Linked DNA regions of Luteibacter rhizovicinus DSM 16549. The main gene of each other region encodes a partner of the protein of the gene in region 3 in a complex. Links are inferred from orthologs where the notes say so. Each region holds a gene or a part of one and is shown on either strand. Other genes may lie near its edges.

What was found.
Region 1: secY (region 3) and secG share a complex: the UniProt entries of both Escherichia coli proteins name them as parts of the sec protein translocase complex. The link is inferred for Luteibacter rhizovicinus DSM 16549 from one-to-one orthologs.
Region 2: the proteins of secY (region 3) and secA are in contact, whole or in part, in a crystal structure (PDB 3DIN), measured with the Thermotoga maritima proteins. The link is inferred for Luteibacter rhizovicinus DSM 16549 from one-to-one orthologs. Residues at the interface, in WP_004081795.1 of Thermotoga maritima: Glu108, Gly109, Glu110, Glu111, Ala236, Glu237, Arg238, Arg239, Ile240, Thr241, Ile242, Gln243, Tyr244, Ala245, Arg246, Arg247, Val248, Thr249, Gly250, Arg251, Arg252, Val253, Tyr254, Gly256, Ala257, Ser258, Thr259, Tyr260, Leu261, Pro262; in WP_004082002.1 of Thermotoga maritima: Glu261, Ala262, Arg263, Lys300, Ala301, Arg302, Thr303, Ile304, Ile305, Leu323, Tyr324, Asp325, Pro326, Val329, Ser330, Tyr333, Ile336, Lys340, Phe345, Val349, Glu363, Phe364, Tyr374, Ser375, Gly376, Gly377, Glu393, Ile395, Thr482, Ser483.

Annotation. Positions count from the first base shown.
Region 1 is NZ_CP017480.1:3,480,069-3,487,306, reverse strand. Bases 2,044-4,927 are described here. They hold secG (preprotein translocase subunit SecG), read right to left. Parts: upstream 3,760-4,927; coding sequence 3,328-3,759; downstream 2,044-3,327. Other genes in these bases: BJI69_RS15880 (DUF3772 domain-containing protein), read left to right, coding at 4,696-4,927; tpiA (triose-phosphate isomerase), read right to left, coding at 3,782-4,534; BJI69_RS15900 (DUF1214 domain-containing protein), read left to right, coding at 2,044-3,101. In the rest of the region: BJI69_RS15910 (cbb3-type cytochrome c oxidase subunit I), read left to right, coding at 1-926; BJI69_RS15905 (c-type cytochrome), read left to right, coding at 923-1,714; more of BJI69_RS15900, read left to right, coding at 1,836-2,043; more of BJI69_RS15880, read left to right, coding at 4,928-7,110. UniProt on the Escherichia coli protein: Subunit of the protein translocation channel SecYEG. Overexpression of some hybrid proteins has been thought to jam the protein secretion apparatus resulting in cell death; while this may be true it also results in FtsH-mediated degradation of SecY.
Region 2 is NZ_CP017480.1:766,974-774,610, forward strand. The notes cover bases 2,697-5,979. They hold secA (preprotein translocase subunit SecA), read right to left. Parts: upstream 5,612-5,979; coding sequence 2,897-5,611; downstream 2,697-2,896. Other genes in these bases: BJI69_RS03660 (symmetrical bis(5'-nucleosyl)-tetraphosphatase), read left to right, coding at 2,697-2,714; BJI69_RS03670 (M23 family metallopeptidase), read right to left, coding at 5,743-5,979. Also shown: 4-hydroxythreonine-4-phosphate dehydrogenase PdxA, read left to right, coding at 1-593; 16S rRNA (adenine(1518)-N(6)/adenine(1519)-N(6))-dimethyltransferase RsmA, read left to right, coding at 590-1,369; Co2+/Mg2+ efflux protein ApaG, read left to right, coding at 1,423-1,806; more of BJI69_RS03660, read left to right, coding at 1,863-2,696; more of BJI69_RS03670, read right to left, coding at 5,980-6,681; BJI69_RS03675 (DciA family protein), read left to right, coding at 6,713-7,171. UniProt on the Escherichia coli protein: Required for protein export, interacts with the SecYEG preprotein conducting channel.
Region 3 is NZ_CP017480.1:2,687,508-2,694,766, reverse strand. What follows is about bases 252-3,156. They hold secY (preprotein translocase subunit SecY), read right to left. Parts: upstream 2,412-3,156; coding sequence 1,092-2,411; downstream 252-1,091. Other genes in these bases: rpsE (30S ribosomal protein S5), read right to left, coding at 3,049-3,156; rpmD (50S ribosomal protein L30), read right to left, coding at 2,853-3,056; rplO (50S ribosomal protein L15), read right to left, coding at 2,416-2,847; rpsM (30S ribosomal protein S13), read right to left, coding at 610-966; rpsK (30S ribosomal protein S11), read right to left, coding at 252-597. Also shown: rpsD (30S ribosomal protein S4), read right to left, coding at 1-199; more of rpsK, read right to left, coding at 211-251; more of rpsE, read right to left, coding at 3,157-3,558; rplR (50S ribosomal protein L18), read right to left, coding at 3,689-4,039; rplF (50S ribosomal protein L6), read right to left, coding at 4,069-4,596; rpsH (30S ribosomal protein S8), read right to left, coding at 4,607-5,002; rpsN (30S ribosomal protein S14), read right to left, coding at 5,131-5,436; rplE (50S ribosomal protein L5), read right to left, coding at 5,450-5,989; rplX (50S ribosomal protein L24), read right to left, coding at 6,002-6,313; rplN (50S ribosomal protein L14), read right to left, coding at 6,328-6,696; rpsQ (30S ribosomal protein S17), read right to left, coding at 6,708-6,968; rpmC (50S ribosomal protein L29), read right to left, coding at 6,980-7,165; rplP (50S ribosomal protein L16), read right to left, coding at 7,165-7,259. UniProt on the Escherichia coli protein: The central subunit of the protein translocation channel SecYEG. Consists of two halves formed by TMs 1-5 and 6-10.

The DNA.
Region 1 (7,238 bases), 790 kb from region 3 along the record:
CGCGCGCGATCGGCGGTCGGCTTTACAGCGATTCGATGGCGCGCATCTCGTTCGCGCTGTTCCTGGTCTTCGCCATGCCGATCGGCATCCATCACCTGTTTGCGGATCCGGAAGTCGGCTCGGGTTTCAAGGTCGTCCATTCCATCTTCACCGCCATGGTCGCGGTGCCGACCCTGCTGACGGTGTTCACCATCTGTGCTTCGGTCGAGATCGCGGCCCGGTTACGCGGCGGCACCGGACCCTTCGGCTGGGTCAAGGCCTTGCCGTGGAAAAACCCGCAGATGCTCGCCCTGGCGCTGTCCTTCGTCATGCTCGGGTTCGGCGGTGCCGGCGGCCTGATCAACATGAGCTATCAGCTGGACTCGACCATCCACAATACGCAGTGGGTAACCGGGCATTTCCACCTGATTTTCGGTGGCGCGATCGTGATCATGTATTTCGCGATCGCTTACGACCTCTGGCCGCACCTCACCGGGCGCGTCATCCAGGACGCCCGCCTCGTCCGCACACAGCTGTGGCTGTGGTTCATCGGCATGATCGTGCTGACCTTTCCCTGGCACTACGCGGGCCTGCTCGGCATGCCACGACGCATGGCGTTCTATGACTACACCGCACCCGGCATGTTCGCCGAGGGCGTCTCGGTCGTCATGTCCGTCATCGGGGGCGCCTTGCTCGTGGTATCGGCATTGATCTTCATCGCGGTGCTCGTGCGCAATCACTGGGCCACCCGCGTGGAACCGGAGACCTTCACCTTCAGCCGGGCCGTGCATGAGCCGATCACGCTACCGTGGGCCTTGAATGGGCTGGGGCTGTGGGTCGCGCTGATGATCGCCCTGACGATCACCAACTACGGCTACCCGATCGTTCAGCTCATGCGGATGCCTGAGGCGAGTGTTCCGCCGGTCTTCGTGGGAGGCAAGCCATGAGTGGCCCGCTATTACGCAACCGCTGGTTCGTCGGCAGTGTGGGCGGCACTTTCCTGCTGCTGGTGTTTTCGCTATTCGTGGGCTTCGTGTGGCTACCCTCGGCGCAGGAGGATGCCTTGTTCAAGGGGCTGTGGAATTCGATCTGCAGTGCCGCCGGCGCACCGAGGTCGTGGTTGAGTCCGACCAGTGCGCCTGTCACACCCCCGACGAAGGTCTCCGAGGTCGTCCTGACGCCAACCACGCTCGATGAGCCCGCGTCAGGCGGCGGCGTCGGACGGGGCGCTACGCTCGCACTACGCTGCACCATGTGCCACGGCTTGCGCGGCGTGAGCTCGTCGCAGACGCCGAACCTCGCCGGCCAGTACGCATCGTCGATCTACAAGGAACTGCGCGATTTCCAGAGCGGCGCAAGGCCGAGCGCCGTGATGACGCCGCTCGTCATCAAGCTCAGCGACCAGGACCTGCGTGACCTCTCCGCGTACTACGCCTCCCTGCCCCGCCGGCAGACACCCGGTGCCCAGGACCTTCAAGCCGCGCCGGACATCGTTGCGACCGGCGCACCCATGCGCAACATCCCACCGTGTGGCTCCTGCCACGGCCGGCTCGACAGCAAGCTGGGCGTGCCATGGCTGGATCCACAGCCACGCGACTACCTGAAGACGCAGCTGGAAGCGTTCGCCCACGGCACACGGCGCAACGACACGAGTGCCCAGATGCGCAATATCGCGCGCAACATGACGCCGGAAGAAATCGATGCGTCGGTGAACTATTACTCCGGGACGCGGTGATCCAGGGAGTACGACGAATCGGCCCTACGCAAATTTACGTAGCGATTCGACCGGAAAACCACGCTCGATTCGTGGCTGTGTCCAGGCGACAGTATGGCCCTCGACATTTGCGGGGCACGCCATGAGCGACCAGCAAGAGCCCTCGATCAAGCTTTCCGAGCAGGCAATCGCGGATGCCTATATCTACCTGCTCGGACGTCTTCTCATCACCCGTCAACAGCAGATCGACTTCGACCGCGAAGGCATGCAATGGAACACGCTGCTGCATCGCAAACCCGGGCAGGTCGACTGGCCCAACCCGAACCTGGATGTCGCCTACTCGGAAGCCTGGGTGGCTCTCGACGAAGATAGCTATCTGCTGATCGACATACCCAGGATCGAACACCGTTACTACGTCGTTGAGTTCCTCAACGGCTGGGGCGAGACGGTCGCCAACATCAACGAGCGCCTGTATCCGGATGTCACGAACGGCCGGTTCGCGGTCTGCCTGCAGAGTTCGCATGCCATCGTGCCTCCGGACGCGCAACGCGTCGACCTCCCGGCACGCGTTACACGCGTTCTCTTGCGAGTGGAGCTGGGCGCGAACTGGGATGAAGCGATCGCACTCCAGCATCGATTCTCCTTCGAGATGCAAGGGTCACCGGCGGAGCCACCTCTTCCGCGGACGTTGATGTTCGACACGGAGGCGCTACCCGGCGTAGAGGCTTTCGATTCGGCCCTGCTTGCCCTGGAAGAACCGGATCTCAGTCCGCTCGAGGACATGCAACACGCGGTACGCACGATCGTCGCGGCGATCGTCGATCCCGCTGAGCGCGATCGCGTCGACGGCATCATCCGGAACATGGCGCTCAAGCAGTTCGCTGCCGCTGCGGCGATCATCGGCCGCGGCACGATCAGACAGGGCTGGGCGAGGCCCGCCTGCTGCGGCCACTGGGGCAGCGACTGGCTCACCCGCACGACGGTGAATTACGGCGGCATCTGGGCCAACGTGTTCGAGGAAGTGCTGTATTACCGGGGCGCGATCGACAGCACCGGCGCTCCCCTCGTCGCGGACGGCAGCTACACGCTGACGTTCCCGGCGAACGACCTGCCCGAGACCTACGCAACCTACTTCTGGTCGGTCATTGCCGTGGATCGCGCACACCGGCGCGTGCTTCCCAATGCCCTGAAGCGCTACCTGCTGAACAAGGAATCGGGGCTGGTAAAGGCGAATGACGGCTCGCTAACGCTCTACTTCGCCGCCGTACGCCCCGTCGATGCGCCCCAGACCAACTGGCTACCCACGGGAGGTGGCAAGCCCTGGTCGCTGACGTTCCGCTTCTACGGACCTCGCGGCGGCGTCATCGATGGGACGTATTACCCGCCGCCTTTGGTCCGTCGCGGGTGAGTGCCGTTCGGGCGTTCTGGTCGGAAGGTCGAAACCACCGACAAACGCCCACAAAAAAACCCGCTATCGCGGGTTTCTTTGCGATCCGGTGAGGTCTCCGGATCTTTGTTGGTGCCCAAGGGGGGACTCGAACCCCCACAGCCTAAACCGCTACCACCTCAAGGTAGTGCGTCTACCAATTCCGCCACCTGGGCATAACTTTTACAGCGTGTTGCGGTGTCGCTGATTACTTCTTGGCCGGTTCCGCGGGAGCCTGGTTGGCCTCCTGCTTCGCAGCCGGTACATCGGTGTTCGCTGCCGGGGCGGTAACGGCGGGTGCCTGCGGCACGTCCGACGCGACCGGCTTGACCGGAGCGTTGTTGACGGGAGCGGCCGGCACGGTAGCACCGGACATCACGCCAAGATCCGCGGCCGGCTGGGGCGTGCCCGAGCGACCGAGGTAGATACCCATGCCCAGGCTAAGCACGAAGAACAGTGCTGCCAGGACTGCCGTGGCGCGCGTCATGAAGCTCGACGAACCACGTGCACCAAACACGGTAGCGGACGCGCCGCCACCGAAACCCGAACCTGCATCCGCACCAGCGCCGCGCTGCATGAGAATCAGCACGATCATCGCTGCCGCGACCAGGATGTAAAGAACGCTGAAGAGGATGAACATATCTTCTGTTTGCCGTGTCGCGTTATCGACGCGCCGCGGCGCAAATTTCCAGGAAGTCGGAGGCTACGAGAGCGGCTCCGCCGATCAATCCCCCGTCTACATCAGGCTGGGCGAAAAGGTCGGCCGCATTGGCCGGCTTGACGCTGCCACCGTAAAGCACCCGGGTCAGGAGCGAGATATTAACATCCTTTTTTGCCACTTGGCTACGGATGAACGCATGAATTTTTTGGACCTTGTCCGGGGTGGCCGTGAGGCCCGTCCCAATGGCCCAGACAGGCTCATAGGCGATCACGCCGGTACGGAATGCTTCTACGCCATAGACATCGATCACCGCGCCCAGCTGACGGCCGATGACTTCCTCGGCCTTACCCGCCTCGTGCTCTTCCTGCGTCTCACCCACGCAATAGATAGGTGTCAGGCCGGCATCGCATGCCGTCCGGAACTTCCTCGATAGCAGCGCGTCGGTCTCGTGGTAGTACTGGCGCCGCTCGGAGTGGCCCACCAGGGTCCACTTGGCGCCGACATCCCGAACCATCGAGCCGGATATCTCGCCGGTGAAGGCGCCCTGTTCCGGGTGCTCGGAAATCGTCTGGGCACCGAAGCCGAGGCCACGATCACCGTATTTGTGGACGAGATCGGCCAGGTAGACCATGGGCGGGATGACCAGCACGTCGACGCCGTCTTCCAGGCCCTCGACGATTTCGCGGACCAGGCCATCGGCCATCTTGCGCGATCCGTGCATCTTCCAGTTACCGGCGACGAGCTTCTTGCGCATGGTTTGCTTCCGGGCGGGGCCAAGGGGCGGCAGGATAGCGGCGGCTCCCCCGGCGGCAAAAGCTGCAACGCCGCATAAAGCCACCGGAACACCACGTTCACCGAGGGTATCGCATAACCCTCGGAATTGACCTGCCCCGTCCTGCCTTCGATGATCCCTGCATGCGAACCCTGAGAATATTCTTTACCGCCCTCCTTTTGACCGTCTCGGTCGCCGCCTTCGCGCAAGCGCAGGACGACGACCCGGGCAAGCAGATCGGTGATCTCCGCTCCCAGCTCGACCAGATCGAAAAGGGGATGAAGGACGACAACATCACCGACAAGGTGATCGACGACCTGCGTGGCCAGGCCGGCGATGTCGTCGGCAAGGCCCAGAAAGTCTCCAGTGCGCTGTCGCCCAACCGTGATGCCGCCAAGGCCCGCCTCGACCAGTTGGGCCCTGCCCCGGCGACCGGCACCAAGGAAGCGCCGGAGCTCGCGGCCACGCGCAAGGATGCCCAGAAGGCCTTCGACGCCGTCGACGCACAGATCAAACAAGCGGACGGCATCACGCTCGAAGCGCAGCAAACCACCAGTCAGCTCGCCGACCTGCGCCGCATCCGCTTCCAGCAATTCCTCTCCCGGCGCACGGCGTCGCCGTTTTCGCGCCCGTTCTGGTCGGAACCGGCCAAGGCGTTCCCGCGTGACTCGGCTAACCTGAGCGACTTCACGACCGGCGTGAAGACCGACCTGGCCAGGAGCTGGACCGACGGCAACCGTATCGCCCTTATCGTCTGCGCCTTGTTCGGCGTGCTGCTCATGACGGGCGTGCGCTTCTATCTCGAGCAACGCGCCCGCCACCTGACGGCGAACCGCATGCCGCCGGGCCGCCTGCGTCGCTCCGCGCTGATCCTCGGCATCACCCTGACCTCGGCGCTGACCACCGGCCTCGGCACCCAGTTGCTCTACCTGGGCCTGAACTGGAACGAGACCTTCAGCGATGACACGGATGCGATGGCCAAGGCCCTCGTCCGCATCATCTTCTTCGGCGCCTTCATCGCCGGTCTCGGTCGCGCCCTGATCTCGGCGAAGCGGCCGTCGTGGCGACTGCCCGCCATCTCGGACGAGACGGCGCTCAGCCTGCGTCGGTTCCCGATGCTCTTCTCGCTGGCCGTGGTGCTGTTTTATTTCCTCAAGGAACTCAATCGCACGATCGGCACCAGCCTCGCCGCCACGGTGATGACCAGCAGCCTGCAGGCGCTGGTGCTTACGACGCTCACCGCGGTCGGGCTGGTACGCCTGAGCCGTTCGCATCATGTCGTCGACGAAGACGGCGACCCGCCCGCGCCCCGCCCGATCTGGGCCAGCCTGTTCATCGCGGCCGCGTGGATCGCCATCGTCGCCTCCTGGATCGGCCTGCTCACCGGCTTCGTGGCCTTCGCCTCGTTCATGGCCGGCCAGGTGGTGTGGACCGTCATCGTGCTCTCGGCGACCTATCTCGCGATGCGCCTGGTCGACGACCTGTTCGAGACGCTGCTCTCCGAAAAGGGCCCGATGAGTGCGCGTGCGCAGGCCATCTTCGGCACGCACCCGCGACTACTCGACCAGGCGGGCGTGCTGCTGTCGGGCATCGTGCGACTGGCACTCTTCATGTTCGGCCTGGTGGCGGTGATCTCCGGGTTCGGCGCCGACGCGTCGGACATCCTGACGCTGGGCACGAAGCTGCAGACGCTGAAGATCTACAACTTCGAGTTCAAGCCGGACCAGATCCTCACGGCGATCGGCTTGTTCTTCCTCGGCCTGCTCGCCGTGCGCGTGATCAAGAACTGGCTGTCCGAGCAGTACCTGCCGCGGACCAACCTCGACCCGGGCATGCGGAGCTCGCTGACGACCTTGCTGGGCTATGTCGGCGTGGTGATCGTCGTCGCGATCGCCCTGCTGGCAATGGGCCTCTCGGTACAGAACGTCGCCTGGGTCGCCTCGGCTCTCTCGGTCGGTATTGGTTTCGGTCTGCAGGCGATCGTGTCGAATTTCATCTCCGGCCTGATCCTGCTGGCGGAGCGTCCGGTGAAGGTGGGCGACTGGGTGGTTCTCGACGATGCCGAAGGCGACATCCGCCGGATCAACGTGCGCGCCACGGAAATCCAGGTATCCGACCGCTCGACCATCATCGTGCCGAACTCGTCGTTCATCACCAAGCCGGTGCGCAACATGACGATGGCCAACCCGCAGGGTCGCGTGCTGATCAAGTTGCCGATGCCGCTGGATACCGATCCGATGGAAGCGCGCGAGCACATGCTCGAGGCGATGCATGCGCATAAGCAGGTGCTGGAGACACCGGCACCGTCGGTGACGCTGGACAACGTCGACCGTGCGGCGATGACATTCGCCGTGACCTGTTACGTGGGTGGGCCGCGCGACGTGGGTAACGTGAAGAGCGATCTGCTGTTCGACATTATTGCGCGGCTGCGCAAGTCGGACATTCCGTTGCTGCGGCCGCAGGATCTGGTGTTGCGTGGCGGCGGGAACATGTCGGACGTGGTCGGGCCGACGGCGGATGCGGCGCCCAAGGCGTCGACGGATGATCCGTCGAGCTGACGGGTGGCTGCGTAGCTGATGCCGCGCGGCGAGCACCCGTTCGCCGATGAATCGGCTCCTACCGAGCTGGCGCAACCTGCTTGGTAGGAGCCGATTCATCGGCGATGCTTTTCGTCCAGACGAGCGAT
Region 2 (7,637 bases), 1.9 Mb from region 3 along the record:
GTGGCCACACCGAGTTCTTTGCCGAGCGCGCCGACAGCGATGTCGTGATGATGCTGGCGAGCCCGGAGCTGCGCGTCACCCTGGCGACCACCCACCTGCCGTTGTCGGCGGTGCCCGCCGCCATCACCCCGACCCTGCTCGAGCGCACGCTGCGCATCGTGGGACGGTCGCTGACCTCCCTGTACGGCCTTGCACACCCACGCATCGCCGTGCTCGGCCTCAACCCGCACGCGGGCGAGGACGGGCACATGGGGCGGGAGGAGATCGACACGATCATTCCGCTGCTGGAGCGACTGCGTGGCGAGGGCATGGACCTGCTCGGCCCGCTGCCGGCCGACACCGCCTTCGTGACCGCCATGCGCCCTCGCTACGACGCCGTCCTGGCGATGTACCACGACCAGGCGCTACCGGTCCTCAAGAGCGAGGCCTTCGACAGCACGGTCAACGTGACCCTCGGCCTTCCTTTCATCCGCACGTCCGTCGATCACGGCACGGCGCTGGACCTCGCTGGCACGGGCCGCGCGAATCCGGCCAGCCTGTTTGCCGCGGCGCGACTCGCCATCGTCTTCGCCAACCATCGGGCCGCCGTATGAACGCACGCCCCAAGAAAAGCTTCGGTCAGCACTTCCTGCACGACAGGCGCTATCTCGACCGCATCGTCGCCTCCATTGCTCCGAAGGACGGCGATACCGTGGTCGAGATCGGCCCCGGCGAAGGTGCGATGACGATTCCGCTGCTGGCCGCAGCCCGCCGGATGACGGCGATCGAGCTGGATACCGACCTGATCCCCGGCCTGCAGGCCCGCGCCGCAGACGTCGGCGAGCTGCGTATCGTGCACTCGGATGTCCTCAAGGTGGATTTCACGGCATTGGCGCGCGAGCTCGGCGCGGAACGCCTGCGTATCGCCGGCAACCTGCCCTACTACATCTCCAGCCCGATCCTGTTCCATTGCGTCGAGCACGCCGCGGCGATCCAGGACATGCATTTCATGCTGCAGAAGGAGGTGGTCGACCGCATGGCCGCCGAGCCCGGTAGCAAGGTGTATGGACGGTTGAGCGTGATGCTCCAGCTCGCCTGCAAGGTCACTCCGCTGTTCACGGTGCCGCCGGGTGCCTTCCGGCCGCCGCCCAAGGTGGACTCCGCCGTCGTCCGGCTGGTACCGCTGCCACCAGAGCAGCTGCCCAAGGGTGATGCGGCGAACATCTACAAGGTCGTGAAGGCCGCCTTCGCCATGCGCCGCAAGACCCTGTCGAACACGCTGAAGGGTCTCGTGGACGAAGCGACGATCCGGGATCTGGGCATCGATCCCCGCGCCCGCGCGGAAACCCTCCCCCCGGGCGACTTCGTCAAGCTCGCCAACGCGATCTGAAGGTTCCTGCGGGCATACTTGCCCGCCCTGTCCCCGTCCCCGACAATCGGTCCATGAATTCCAAAACACCCTACACGATCGACGTGGAGGTCGAATCCCGCTTCGTCCCCGACCAGTCGCAGCCTACCGACAACCGCTACGTCTTCGCCTACACGATCACGCTGCGCAATGCCGGCGAGACTGGCGCGCAACTGATGACCCGCCACTGGGTCATCAAGGATGCGAACGGAAAGGTCGAGGAAGTGCGCGGCGACGGCGTGGTCGGCGAGCAACCGTGGATGCGACCCGGCGAGTCGTTCGAGTACACCTCCGGCGCCGTCCTCGAGACGGCGGTGGGCACCATGGAAGGCAGCTACAGCATGGTGGCCGATGACGGCACGCGGTTCGACGCCCCGATTCCGACTTTCGTGCTTTCGATACCGCGCACGCTCCACTAGGATCGACTCATGGATAGCGTGCACGCCGTTAATGGCGCCAGGGAGCAGCAGGACTGATGGCCGTCTACGCAATCGGCGACGTCCAGGGCTGCTACCCCGAACTCCAGCGTTTGCTGGAGAAAATTCGCTTCGACCCGGCGAGCGATCGCCTGTGGTTCTGCGGCGACCTGGTCAATCGTGGCGGCGAGTCGCTGGCCACGCTGCGCCTGATTCATTCGTTGCGTGAGCAGAGCATCATCACGCTCGGCAATCACGACCTCTCGCTGCTGGCCATCGGCCAGCGCCGTGAGGACGCCCAGCAACGAGTGAACCCGGAGTTGCGCGAGGTGCTTTTCGCCGACGATGCGCCCGTCCTCCTGGAGTGGATGCGCATGCAGAAGCTGCTGCATCACGACGAGACGCTCGGCTGGACGATGATCCATGCCGGGCTCGCGCCGAGCTGGACACTGCGCCAGGCGCAGCGGGCGGCCCTGGAGGTCGAGCGCGAACTGGGTGGCCCGCGTCACCAGCGGCTGCTCAAGAACCTTTTCGGCAACCGCCCGCCAGGCTGGAACAATCGGCTACAGGGCGTCGAGCGTCATCGCGCCACGATCAATACGCTCACGCGCATGCGCTATTGCGATGTCGGCGGCCGCATCGACTTCGAAGGAAAGGGCACGCCGGGCACGCAAAAGCCGGGCATGTATCCGTGGTTCGAAGTGCCGGGCATGCGCCGTCGCGAAACGAAGATCGTCTGCGGCCACTGGTCAGCGCTCGGCCGTTTCGCTGGCCTGGGCATTTACGCGATCGACACCGGCTGCGTCTGGGGCGGCCAGCTGACGGCGCTGCGCCTGGATACGCCGGAGCCGGAATACATCACCGTCGATGCCGAGCCGTACCGCCAGAAGCCCAAGGGCGGCGGCGACTGATCGGCAGCCCCTGTGGGAGCCGCTTCAGCGGCGAAAAGCCAACGAAGCGGTGATGCGGTAAAGCCGATCGCCAAGGCACCCTGGCCCGCTGCCGCGGGATCGCCGATGAATCGGCTCCCACAAAGAATCGGTACCTGCAGATAGACCCCCCAAAAAAAAACCGCCTTTCGGCGGTTTTTTTATCAGCTCAGCTGACCGTGACAGTGCTTGTACTTCTTGCCCGATCCACAAGGGCAAGGATCGTTCCGACCGACCTTCGGGCCGTCGTTCAGTACAGGCGCGATCGCCGACTCGGCGACTGCGTTGTCGCCGCCGACACCCAGCTGCTGGACATCGGCATGCTGGAACTGCAGGCGCTGCGCTTCGGCGGCACGTTGCTGCTCGGCTTCCATCGCGGTGACCTCGTCTTCGCTACGGATGCGGATACGCGCAAGCATCTGCACCACTTCGCTCTTGATGCGGTCGAGCATCTCGGCGAACAGTTCGAACGACTCGCGCTTGAACTCCTGCTTCGGCTGCTTCTGGGCATAGCCGCGCAGGTAAATGCCCTGGCGCAGGTAATCCATGCTGGCGAGGTGCTCCTTCCATGCGTTATCGACCACCGAGAGCATCACGTGCTTCTCGAGCGAACGCATGGTTTCGGCACCGACCTGGAGCTCCTTCTCAGCGAACAACGCGTCCACCGCGGCACGCACATGCTCGAGGATGGCTTCCGAGTCGATGTCCTTCTGCCCCTCGACCCACTGTGGCAGGTCGATGCGGAGATTGAGCTCGCTGGCGAGTTCGCGATCGAGGCCGGCGATATCCCACTGGTCGTCGATGCTGTCGGCAGGCACGTACTTGCGCACGAGCGCGACCACGACGTCCTGGCGGATGTCGACGATCATGTCGGCGATATCGTCGGTCTCGAGGAGTTCGTCACGCTGCGCGTAGATCACCTTGCGCTGATCGTTGGCGACGTCGTCGAACTCGAGGAGGTTCTTGCGGATATCGAAGTTGTGCTGCTCGACCTTGCGCTGCACCTTTTCGATCTGGCGCGTGATCAGACGATCCTCGAGGGCCTCGTCTTCCTTCATGCCGAACATCTGCATCCAGCGACCGATGCGCTCGCCGCCGAAGATGCGCATCAGGTTGTCCTGCAGCGACAGGTAGAAGCGCGAGGAGCCGGGATCGCCCTGGCGACCCGAACGACCGCGCAGCTGGTTGTCGATACGACGCGACTCGTGACGTTCCGTGCCGACGATATGCAGGCCGCCGGAAGCCAGCACCTGTTCGTGGCGCTTCTTCCATTCTTCGCGCGTCTTCTGGCGATCGGCGTCGGTAGCCGTCTCCGGCAGCGTGGCCAGCAAGGCCTCGAGGCTGCCGCCAAGGACGATATCGGTACCGCGGCCGGCCATGTTGGTCGCGATCGTGACCGAACCCGGCGCACCAGCCTGGGCGACGATATGCGCTTCGCGCTCGTGCTGCTTGGCGTTGAGTACTTCGTGCGGGATCTTTTCTTTCTTCAGCAGGCCCGACACGAGTTCCGACACGTCGATCGACGCCGTGCCGACGAGCACCGGCTGGCCACGCTCGAAGCAGGCCTTGATGTCGTCGATGACGGCCTTGTACTTGGCGTCCGGACCGAGGAACACGGAATCCGGATTGTCCACGCGGACCATCGGCTTGTGCGTCGGGATCACCACCACTTCCAGGCCATACACGGTCTGGAACTCGTAGGCTTCCGTATCCGCCGTACCGGTCATGCCGGCCAGCTTCTTGTACATGCGGAACAGGTTCTGGAACGTGACCGTGGCGAGCGTCTGGTTCTCGCGCTGGATGGGCACGCCTTCCTTCGCTTCGACCGCCTGGTGCAGGCCATCGGACCAGCGACGACCGGCCAGCGTACGACCGGTGAACTCGTCGACGATGATGACTTCGCCGTCGCGGACGATGTAGTCCACGTCGCGCTGGTAGATCGCGTTCGCACGCAGCGCCGCGTTCATGTGATGAACGACGGCCAGGTTCTTCGAATCGTAGAGACCGCTATCCGGCTCGATGACACCCGCTTCGCGCAGCAGCTGCTCCGCGTGCTCCATGCCCTCTTCGGACATGTGCACCTGCTTGCCCTTCTCGTCGACGAAATAGTCGCCGCCGGTGTCTTCCTTCTCCTGGCGGGAGAGGCCCGGGACGATCTTGTTCACCGCGATGTAGAGCTGCGGGGAATCCTCGGCGGGGCCGGAGATGATCAGCGGGGTGCGGGCTTCGTCGATCAGGATCGAGTCGACCTCGTCGACGATGGCGTAGTGCAGGCCGCGCTGGTTGCGCTGCTCCTTGCTGAGCGCCATGTTGTCGCGCAGGTAGTCGAAGCCGAACTCGTTATTCGTACCGTAGGTGATGTCGGCCTGGTACGCGCTGCGCTTGTCGGCGTGATCCATGCCCGGGTACACGACGCCGACCGTGAGGCCGAGGAAGTTGTACAGGCGGCCCATCTGCGCCGAATCGCGTCGTGCCAGGTAGTCGTTCACCGTGACCACGTGCACGCCCTTGCTTTCGAGGGCGTTGAGGTACACCGGCAACGTACCGACGAGGGTCTTGCCCTCACCCGTCCGCATCTCGGCGATACGCCCACCATGCAGCACCATGCCGCCGATGAGCTGGACGTCGTAGTGGCGCATGCCGAGCACGCGCTTCGCCGCCTCGCGGGTGACCGCGAAGGCTTCGGGCAGCAGGGCGTCGAGGGTCTCGCCGGCAGCGAGACGCTGACGGAAGTCATCGGTCTTGCCACGCAGCGCGTCGTCGGAAAGCTTTTCGAATTCCGGCTCGAGGGCGTTGATGCGCTTGACCGTCTTGGAGAGGTCACGCAGCACCCGCTCGTTACGGCTGCCGAAAATACTCGTCAGTGCACGATTGAACATCGATCATCCGGATCTGAAACGAAAAGGGCTGCCGGAAGGCGCAAAGCCGACCGGCACGAAGGGACGATCATACTACGGGCGTCCCCGGCTTTCCTCGGGGTGGCGACTGGATGGGGCGGATTCAAGGCCGATCAGCGATGGCCCTTCACAAAGGCCAACGGATTCACGACCCGATCGTGGTACCAGACCTCGAAATGCACATGGGACCCGGTGGAACGGCCGGTGGAGCCGGCCTTGGCGATGACATCACCGACCTTCACGCGCTGGCCCGGCTGCGCGACCAGCGCGCTGTTATGGGCGTAACGGGTCATGTAGCCATTGCCGTGGTCGATTTCGATGACATCGCCATAGCCGCTGCGCTGACCCGCAAAAGTGACCATTCCTTCAGCCACGGCCGTTACCGGCGTACCTGTGGGGGTGGCGATGTCGATGCCCGTATGGCGGGCGCTATGCCCGCTGAACGGGTCGGGGCGGCCGCCGAAATAGGACGAAATGTAGCCATTGACCGGCATGCCGGTCGGCCGGAGGCTGGACTCGATGCTCCGGTCCATCAGCATGTCGCGCAAGGCTTCGAGCTGGGCCTGCTGGGTATCGAACTGTCCCGAGAGCTGGTCGATGCTCTTGCCCAGCGACTCGGGCAGCGCGTAGGCGCCGGCATCCGCGCCGCTGGTGACCTCGAGGCCGCCCTGACCGGGCTCCTCGTCGAAATTGAATTCGCCGTCGTCCAGCTTGCCGACCTGGGTCAGGCGTTCGCCGAGGGCATTCAGGCGAACGGACTGGGCCTGGAGCTGACCGAGCTTGACCGCCAGGGCATCGAGATCGCGCTGCGCATCGCGCTTGATCTGGGCGACCTGGGCGCTCTGGCCACCCACCTGCGCCTGCAGGCCACCGAGATGGTCCAGCGCGCGGTCCTTCGGGTTGGCGACAGCCAGCGCCACCGCCGCACCCACCGCGGCAATCCCGACGAAACCGGCCAGGGCCATCGCCGTCGCCTTGCAGCGCATGCGCCGGCAGGTGAGATCCAGCGTTTTCGGCCCTTTCTGGCCACGAGACACGAGTATGATCTGCATACGTTCCACATCGAATAGTTGAAGCCGGTCCATGCCACCGCCGTACCAACCGAACCGACGCTCCACCCATGGACTGAAGTCCATCTCGGAGTTCGGGCCTGTCGCATCGCTGGCCAAACGGGCCCGCGAACTCGACACGTTGGACCGCCAGCTGCGCGCGACCTTGCCGCAGCCGTTGCGCGATAACGTCCGCTTTGCGGACCTGCGCGACGGCCGGCTCGTCTTCCTTGCGCCCTCCTCGGCCTGGGCATCGCGGGTGCGCCTTTACCAGACGCAGATCCTCGAGGCCGCCCGCGCCATCGGCGCGAAAGCCAGTTCGGTTGCCGTGAAAGTGGCCCCCCTACCGGTCGAGGAAGTCATTCCCGACCGACATAAACCGCTTTCCGCCTCAGCCGGTCGCCATCTGCGAGCTGCCGCGGCGTCACTCTCCGACCCCACGTTGCGGGATCTGTTCCTGAAACTGGCCTCCGAGGCCGAAATTTCAGATTAATTCGATACTTACGACCGACAAGCTCGATCCGTAAGCAGCACCGGATCCCCCGGGGCGGCAAACTTTATAGCACGCATGTTCCCTATGAACACCTAAAATGGACGTAAAGTTCACGTAGGCGTGACGGCCGTCACGGGGTATTCGCGCCTGGAATCTGTGCGCTGCGGCGCAAGAGCCGGCGGGTATCGCCCTCGGGGCCCCGTCTACGGCGACCCCTCAGGGAGGGCGGCTACCGCCGCCCTTTACTTATTGCCCTACGGGCCGGGTCGGCGCCCCACCGGCCGTTTGCGCGAGACAGGATGTCGAGTCGCAAACCCCCAACCGAAGCCCGGCCCGGCCCGTAGGGCAATAGATATACGGCGGCGCTAGCCGCCCTCCCTGGCGGGACGCCGCAGACGGGGCCCCGAGGGTGGCACCCGCCGGCTCTTCTGCGTCGACGCCATACCCGCCAGCTCTTGCCCCGCAA
Region 3 (7,259 bases):
CGTAGATGCGCTTGACCTTCTGCTTTTCACGCAGCTGGACGGCGTAGTCGGACAGACGGGCGCGCTTGTTTGCGCCATGCTGACCGGGTTTGTTTTCGAGCTTGCACTTGGAATCAAGCGCGCGGGCCGGGCTCTTCAGACCGAGGTCGGCACCTTCACGACGCGCAAGTTTGCAGGTAGCTCCACGATAACGGGCCATGGGTATGCTCCTTAGACGCGACGCTTCTTGGGGGGACGGCAGCCGTTATGCGGAATCGGCGTGACGTCAATAATGTTGAGCACTTTGTAGCCCAACGCATTCAGCGAACGCACGGCCGACTCACGGCCCGGGCCGGGGCCCTTGATGCGAACTTCCACGGTCTTCACACCGTAGTCGCCAGCAGCGCGGCCAGCCTTTTCGGCTGCCACCTGAGCGGCGAACGGGGTCGACTTACGGGAACCGCGGAAACCCGCGCCACCCGCCGTCGCCCACGACAGGGCGTTGCCCTGGCGATCGGTGATCGTAACGATGGTGTTGTTGAAAGAAGCCTGCACGTGGGCCACGGCATCCGTGACGACGCGCTTGATCTTCTTCTTGGTTTTAACCGGCTTAGCCATAATCGGTATCCGTTACTTCTTGATCGGACGACGCGGACCCTTACGGGTACGGGCGTTGGTACGCGTGCGCTGGCCGCGCACCGGCAGGCCGCGACGGTGGCGCAGGCCACGATAGCAACCGAGGTCCATGAGGCGCTTGACCGCCATACCGATCTCGCGGCGAAGATCGCCCTCGACCGTGTACTTGGCGATCTCGGCGCGGATCTTCTCGACCTCACCTTCGCTAAGCGACTTGATGGGGGTGGTCGGAACCACACCCGAGTCGACGCAAACCTTCTTCGCCCGCGAACGGCCGATTCCATAAATGCTCTGCAGGCCGACCCAGACATGCTTCTGGACTGGCAAATTGACACCCGCGATGCGCGCCATGATGTACTGTCTCCGATGCGTTTCGTGCGCGGTAAACGCGCAATTCTAACCTGAATTAACCTAAACGGGAAGTCCTGCGGCGCTGGGCGCCAAGGCCTCCCCTACTTGGGGATCTCCGCTGCGTCTCAGCTGCGGCGGAGATTGGACTTCTTAAGCAGACTCTCGTACTGGTGGCTGACGAGATGGGCCTGGACCTGAGCCGTAAAGTCCATCACCACCACCACCACGATCAGCAGCGAAGTGCCGCCGAAATAGAACGGGACGTGCCAGGCGTTCTGCATGAACGTGGGCACCAGGCAGACCAGGACGATGTAAACCGCGCCAACACCGGTAAGCCGGGTCATGACGCCATCGATGTAGTCTGCCGTGGCGCGACCCGGACGGATGCCCGGAATCAACGCGCCCGAACGCTTGAGGTTATCGGCCGTTTCCTGCGAGTTGAACACGATCGCCGTATAGAAGAAGGCGAACCCGATCACCAGCACCGCAAACACGATGTCGTGCACCGGTTCACCCGGGCTCAGCGCCGTGGTCAACCACTGCAACCAACGCGACTGGTGGGCAGTGCCGAACCAGGTCGCCGCAGTCGCGGGGAAGAGCAAGAGGCTGGTCGCGAAGATCGGCGGAATGACGCCCGCCATGTTGATCTTCAGCGGCAGGTGCGAAGTCTGGCGCTGGAACTGGCGCTGACTGCCCTGCTTCGCGTAGTTCACGGTGATACGCCGTTGAGCGCGCTCCATGAACACCACGAAAGCGGTCACCGCCAGGATCAGCGCGGTCACCATGAGCAGCTTCAGAACCGACAGCTCTCCGTTGTTCGCCATCGTCAGCGTGTGCGCAATGGCACCCGGGAGACCGGCCACGATACCGGCAAAGATCAGCATCGAAATGCCGTTGCCGATACCACGCTCCGTGATCTGCTCGCCGAGCCACATCAGGAACATCGTGCCGGCGGTGAGACCGACGACGGATGCCATGACGAAGCCCGCACCGGGCATATAGACCACCGGACCGCTCGCGCCGACCTGCTTCTGCAGGGCGACAGCGATGCCGAACGCCTGGAATGCCGCCAGGCCGACCGTGCCGAAGCGCGTGTACATGGTCATCTTACGACGACCCGACTCGCCTTCCTTGCGCAGAGCCATGAGCGACGGAATGACCGAGCCCATCATCTGCACCACGATCGACGCCGAGATATACGGCACCACACCGAGAGCGAACACCGAGAAGCGGGAAAGCGAACCGCCGGAGAACATGTTGACCATGTTCAACAGACCGCCGCCACCCTCAACCAGGCTGGTCATCGCCTCGGGATTCACGCCCGGAACGGGAATGAACGAACCGAGGCGGAAGACCACCAGCGCACCAATCAGGAAAAAGATGCGCTGACGAAGTTCCGTCAGTTTGCCCAGCGAGCCGAGCGTTGTGCCCTGCGCTGCAGCCACCTGATTACTCCACGCTGCCGCCGGCGGCTTCGATAGCCGCCTTGGCGCCGGCCGTCGCAAGCACGCCCGAGAGCTTGATCGCGCGGGTGATTTCACCCTTCAGGACGATCTTGACCTTCTTCGCGCGGCTGGTCACGAGACCGGCAGCGTGGAGGGTGATCAGATCGATCGTGTCGGCCTTGATGGCAGCCAGCTGGTACAGACGCACTTCTTCGGTGTCGCGCTTCTTCAGGGAGCGGAAGCCCACCTTCGGGAGACGACGCTGCAGCGGCATCTGGCCGCCTTCGAAACCGTAACGGTGCGTGTTACCGGCGCGGGCATGCTGACCCTTATGGCCGCGGCCGGCGGTCTTGCCGAGGCCGGAACCGATACCGCGAGCGACGCGGGTACGGGACTTGCGAGCGCCCTTGCCGGGACGTAGATCGTTAAGACGCATGATTCTTACTCCTCGACCCGAACCAGGTAGTAGACCTTATTGATAAGGCCACGAACCTGCGGGCTATCCTTCAGTTCACGCACATCGTTGATGTGGCTCAGGCCAAGGGCCTTCACGCTCAGACGATGACGACCCTGCACACCGCGCAGGCCCTTGACCAGGCGGACGCGGACGGTACCGCCAACGGCGGTTTCGGTGTTCTTAGCCATTGCCGAGGACCTCTTCGATCGTCTTGCCACGCTTGGCGGCGATGCGCTTCGGCGAAGCGACGGCCTGCAGACCCTTGATCGTCGCGCGGACGAGGTTGATCGGGTTGCGCGAGCCGACGGCCTTGGCGAGCACGTCCTTCACGCCGACCACTTCGAGGACAGCGCGCATGGCGCCGCCGGCGATGACGCCGGTACCCTGGGAAGCGGGCTGCATGTAGACGCGAGCCGCACCGTGGTTAGCCTTGATGGCGTACCACAGCGTGCCCTGGTTCAGTTCAATCGTGACCATGTTGCGGCGGGCGCGTTCCATGGCCTTGGAAATGGCGACCGGCACTTCACGCGCCTTGCCATAACCAAAACCGACGCGACCTTCGCCATCACCAACAACGGTCAGCGCGGTGAAGCTCATCTGGCGGCCACCCTTGACGGTCTTGGCCACGCGGTTGACGGCGATAAGCTTTTCAAGCATGCCGTCCGAATTTTCGCGATCTGTCGAGGACATCTCTTTTCCTGATAGCCCGGAATGATAGTTAGCCGGGACTTCTGTTTACGGCTCGGTCGCCGCTTGGAGTTGTAGGAGCTAAATCGGGCGGCATCGGTTCCGAAGAACCGATGCCGTCGCCTGACGCCTCTTAGAACTTGAGGCCGGCTTCACGAGCTGCATCGGCGAGAGCCTTGATGCGACCGTGGTAACGGAAACCCGAGCGGTCGAACGCGACTGCTTCGATACCGGCGGCCTTGGCGCGCTCGGCAACGATGCGGCCAACGGCCGTGGCGGCTTCCATGTTCTTCGTACCCTTCAGACCCTCGGCAACCGCGGACTGCACGGTCGAGGCGGCTGCCACGACGGTACCGTTCGGTGCGAAGACCTGGGCGTAGATGTGCTGGCCGGTGCGGTGCACGCTCAGGCGGTGGACCGCGAGCTCACGGATGTGAGAGCGGGTCGACTTGGCGCGGCGCAGGCGGGAATCGTTCTTGTTCATCGTATTACTCCAGAAAGCGGATAGACCGATTAGGCCTTCTTGGCTTCCTTCAGGATGATCTTCTCGCCCGCGTAACGGACGCCCTTGCCCTTGTAAGGCTCCGGCGAACGGAAAGCACGGATCTTCGCCGCCGTCTGACCGACGAGCTGCTTGTCAGCGCCCTTGATCAGGATTTCGGTCTGCGTCGGGACTTCGATGGTGATGCCTTCCGGCGCCTCGAAGACGACCGGATGCGAGAAACCGAGCGACAGGTTGACGGCCTTGCCGGCAAGCTGAGCGCGGTAACCCACGCCGACCAGCTCGAGCTTCTTTTCGAAGCCGGCGGTGACGCCCTGGACCATGTTGGCGACGACGGCGCGAGCCGTGCCACCGAACTTGTCGTCGGCGCCATCGGCGAGAACGACCGTGGCGACACCATTTTCCTGCTGGAACGAGACGCCCGGCAGTTCATGGGTCGTCAGGGTGCCCTTCGGGCCCTTGACGGAAACAGTACCGTTGGCGATCGAGATCTCGACACCCTTCGGCAGATTGATAGGCAACTTGGCTACACGTGACATACGGGACTCCTTACGCCACCTGGCCGATGACTTCGCCGCCAAGACCCTTAGCACGGGCCTGAGCGTCGGTCAGGAGACCGGCGGAAGTCGAGATGATGGAGATGCCCAGGCCGCCGAGGACCTTCGGCAGCTCGTCCTTACCGCGGTAGACGCGGAGACCGGAACGGCTGACACGGGAGATGGTTTCGATAGCCGGAAGGCCTTCGAAGTACTTCAGCTTGATCTCGAGGACCGGCTTGCCAGCTTCGTCAGCGGCACGGGCGTCGAGGATATAACCCTCTTTCTGCAGGAGCTGCGCGAGGGCCAGCTTCATTTTCGACGACGGCATACGAACAACCGCTTTGCCAGATGCCTGGCCATTACGGATGCGCGTAAACAGATCGGCGATGGGATCAGTCATGCTCATAAGAAAACCCTTGAGAGTGCACCGATATCCGAATTACCGGAAATCTTCAAATTGTAAAGCCGACAGAAGTCGGTCTGCGTTGCGCAGACCGACGACTATAACAGCTTGCCCCGCCGATGGCGAGTTTTTTACCAGCTAGCCTTACGCAGGCCCGGCACATCGCCGCGCATGGTGGCTTCGCGAAGCTTGTTGCGACCAAGGCCGAACTTGCTGTAGACGCCACGCGGGCGGCCGGTCAGGGCGCAGCGGTTACGCTGGCGCGCCGGGCTGGCATCACGCGGGAGCTTCTGCAGCTTCGTCTGGGCTTCCATCTTCTCGTCATACGAGGCGGTGGAGCTCAGGACGATCGCCTTCAGTTCGGCACGCTTGGTGGCGAACTTCTTGACGAGCTTGGTGCGCTTAACATCGCGCTGGATCATCGAGGTCTTAGCCATGTTCTACCTGTAATCAGTTGCGGAACGGGAAGCTGAATGCTTCCAGCAGCGCCTTGGCTTCTTCGTCGGTCTTGGCGGTGGTGGTGATGGAGATATCCATACCGCGCAGCGCATCAACCTGATCGAAGTCGATTTCCGGGAAAATGATCTGTTCCTTGATGCCGAAGTTGTAGTTACCACGGCCATCGAAAGCACGGCCCGAGACACCACGGAAGTCGCGCGTACGCGGCAGCGAGATGTTGATCAGGCGATCCAGGAATTCCCACATCTGGGCACGACGCAGCGTGACCTTGCAACCGATCGGCCAACCGTCACGGATCTTGAACGAAGCGACCGACACGCGGGCCTTCGTCGTGATCGGCTTCTGGCCGGCGATCTTGGTCATATCAGCGACCGCGTTCTCGAGGATCTTCTTGTTACCGGCGGCTTCGCCGACGCCCATGTTGAGCGTGATCTTCGAGATGCGCGGGACTTCCATGACGTTCTGGTAACCGAAGCGCTCAGTGAGCTTCGACATTACCGACTCTTTGTAAAACGTTTCAAGGCGGGTCATGACTTCGGTTCCTTACGCGTCGACCACTTCGCCAGAGCGGAACACGCGCACCTTGCGCCCGTCCTCGAGCGTCTTGGTGCCAGCGCGCTCGCCCTTGTTGGTGGCGGAGTTGAAGAGCTGTACGTTGGAGATATGGATCGAAGCTTCACGCTCGACGATTCCACCCGGCTGGTTGGCCTGGGGATTCGGCTTGGTGTGACGCTTGACGAGGTTGACGTTCGAGACGACAACGCGCTCTCCGTCAACACGCAGCACGTCACCGCGCTGCCCCTTGTTTTTACCGGTGATGACGACGACGTTATCACCCTTGCGGATACGGTTCATGGTCTGGCCTCCGCTCAGAGCACTTCGGGCGCGAGCGAGACGATCTTCATGAACTTCTCGGTGCGCAGCTCGCGGGTAACCGGCCCGAAAATACGGGTACCGATCGGCTCGAGCTTGTTGTTGAGGAGGACGGCTGCGTTACCGTCGAAACGGATCACGGAACCATCGGCGCGGCGGACACCCTTGGCGGTACGAACCACCACGGCGTTGTACACCTCACCCTTCTTGACCTTACCGCGAGGAATGGCGTCCTTGATGGTCACCTTGATCACATCACCGACGCTGGCGTAACGGCGCTTCGAGCCGCCCAGCACCTTGATGCACATCATTTCCTTCGCGCCGCTGTTATCGGCTGCAGCAAGCGAGCTCTGTACCTGAATCATGGCAGCTCTCCTTAGACTTCAGCGCGCGTGACGATTTCGACCACGCGGTGATGCTTGGTCTTCGACAGCGGACGGCATTCCGCGATGCGCACCAGGTCACCTTCGTTCGCACCGGTCTCGTCATGTGCGTGAAGCTTCGTGGAGCGACGGATGATCTTGCCGAGCAGCGGATGCTGCACCTGGCGCTCGATCAACACGGTCACGGTCTGGTTCATTTTGTTGCTGATGACGCGACCCGTAAGGGTGCGCGCGGTCTTTGTGTTATCGCTCATGTCCGCCGTCCTTACTTCTTAGCGCCGAGCACGAACTTCGTGCGGGCGATGTCACGCCGAACGCGGCGCAGCTGGTGCGGCTGGGTGAGCTGACCGGAGCCTTTCTGCATGCGCAGATTGAACTGCTCCTTGCGAAGGTCCAGCAGATCCTGCTTGAGCTCGTCCGCCGACTTCTGGTTGATATCTTTGCTGGCCATTACATCACCGCCCTGGAGACGAACTGAGTCTGCACGGACAGCTTGGCAGCTGCCAGGCGGAACGCTTCGCGGGCCGTCGTCTCGTCGACACCTT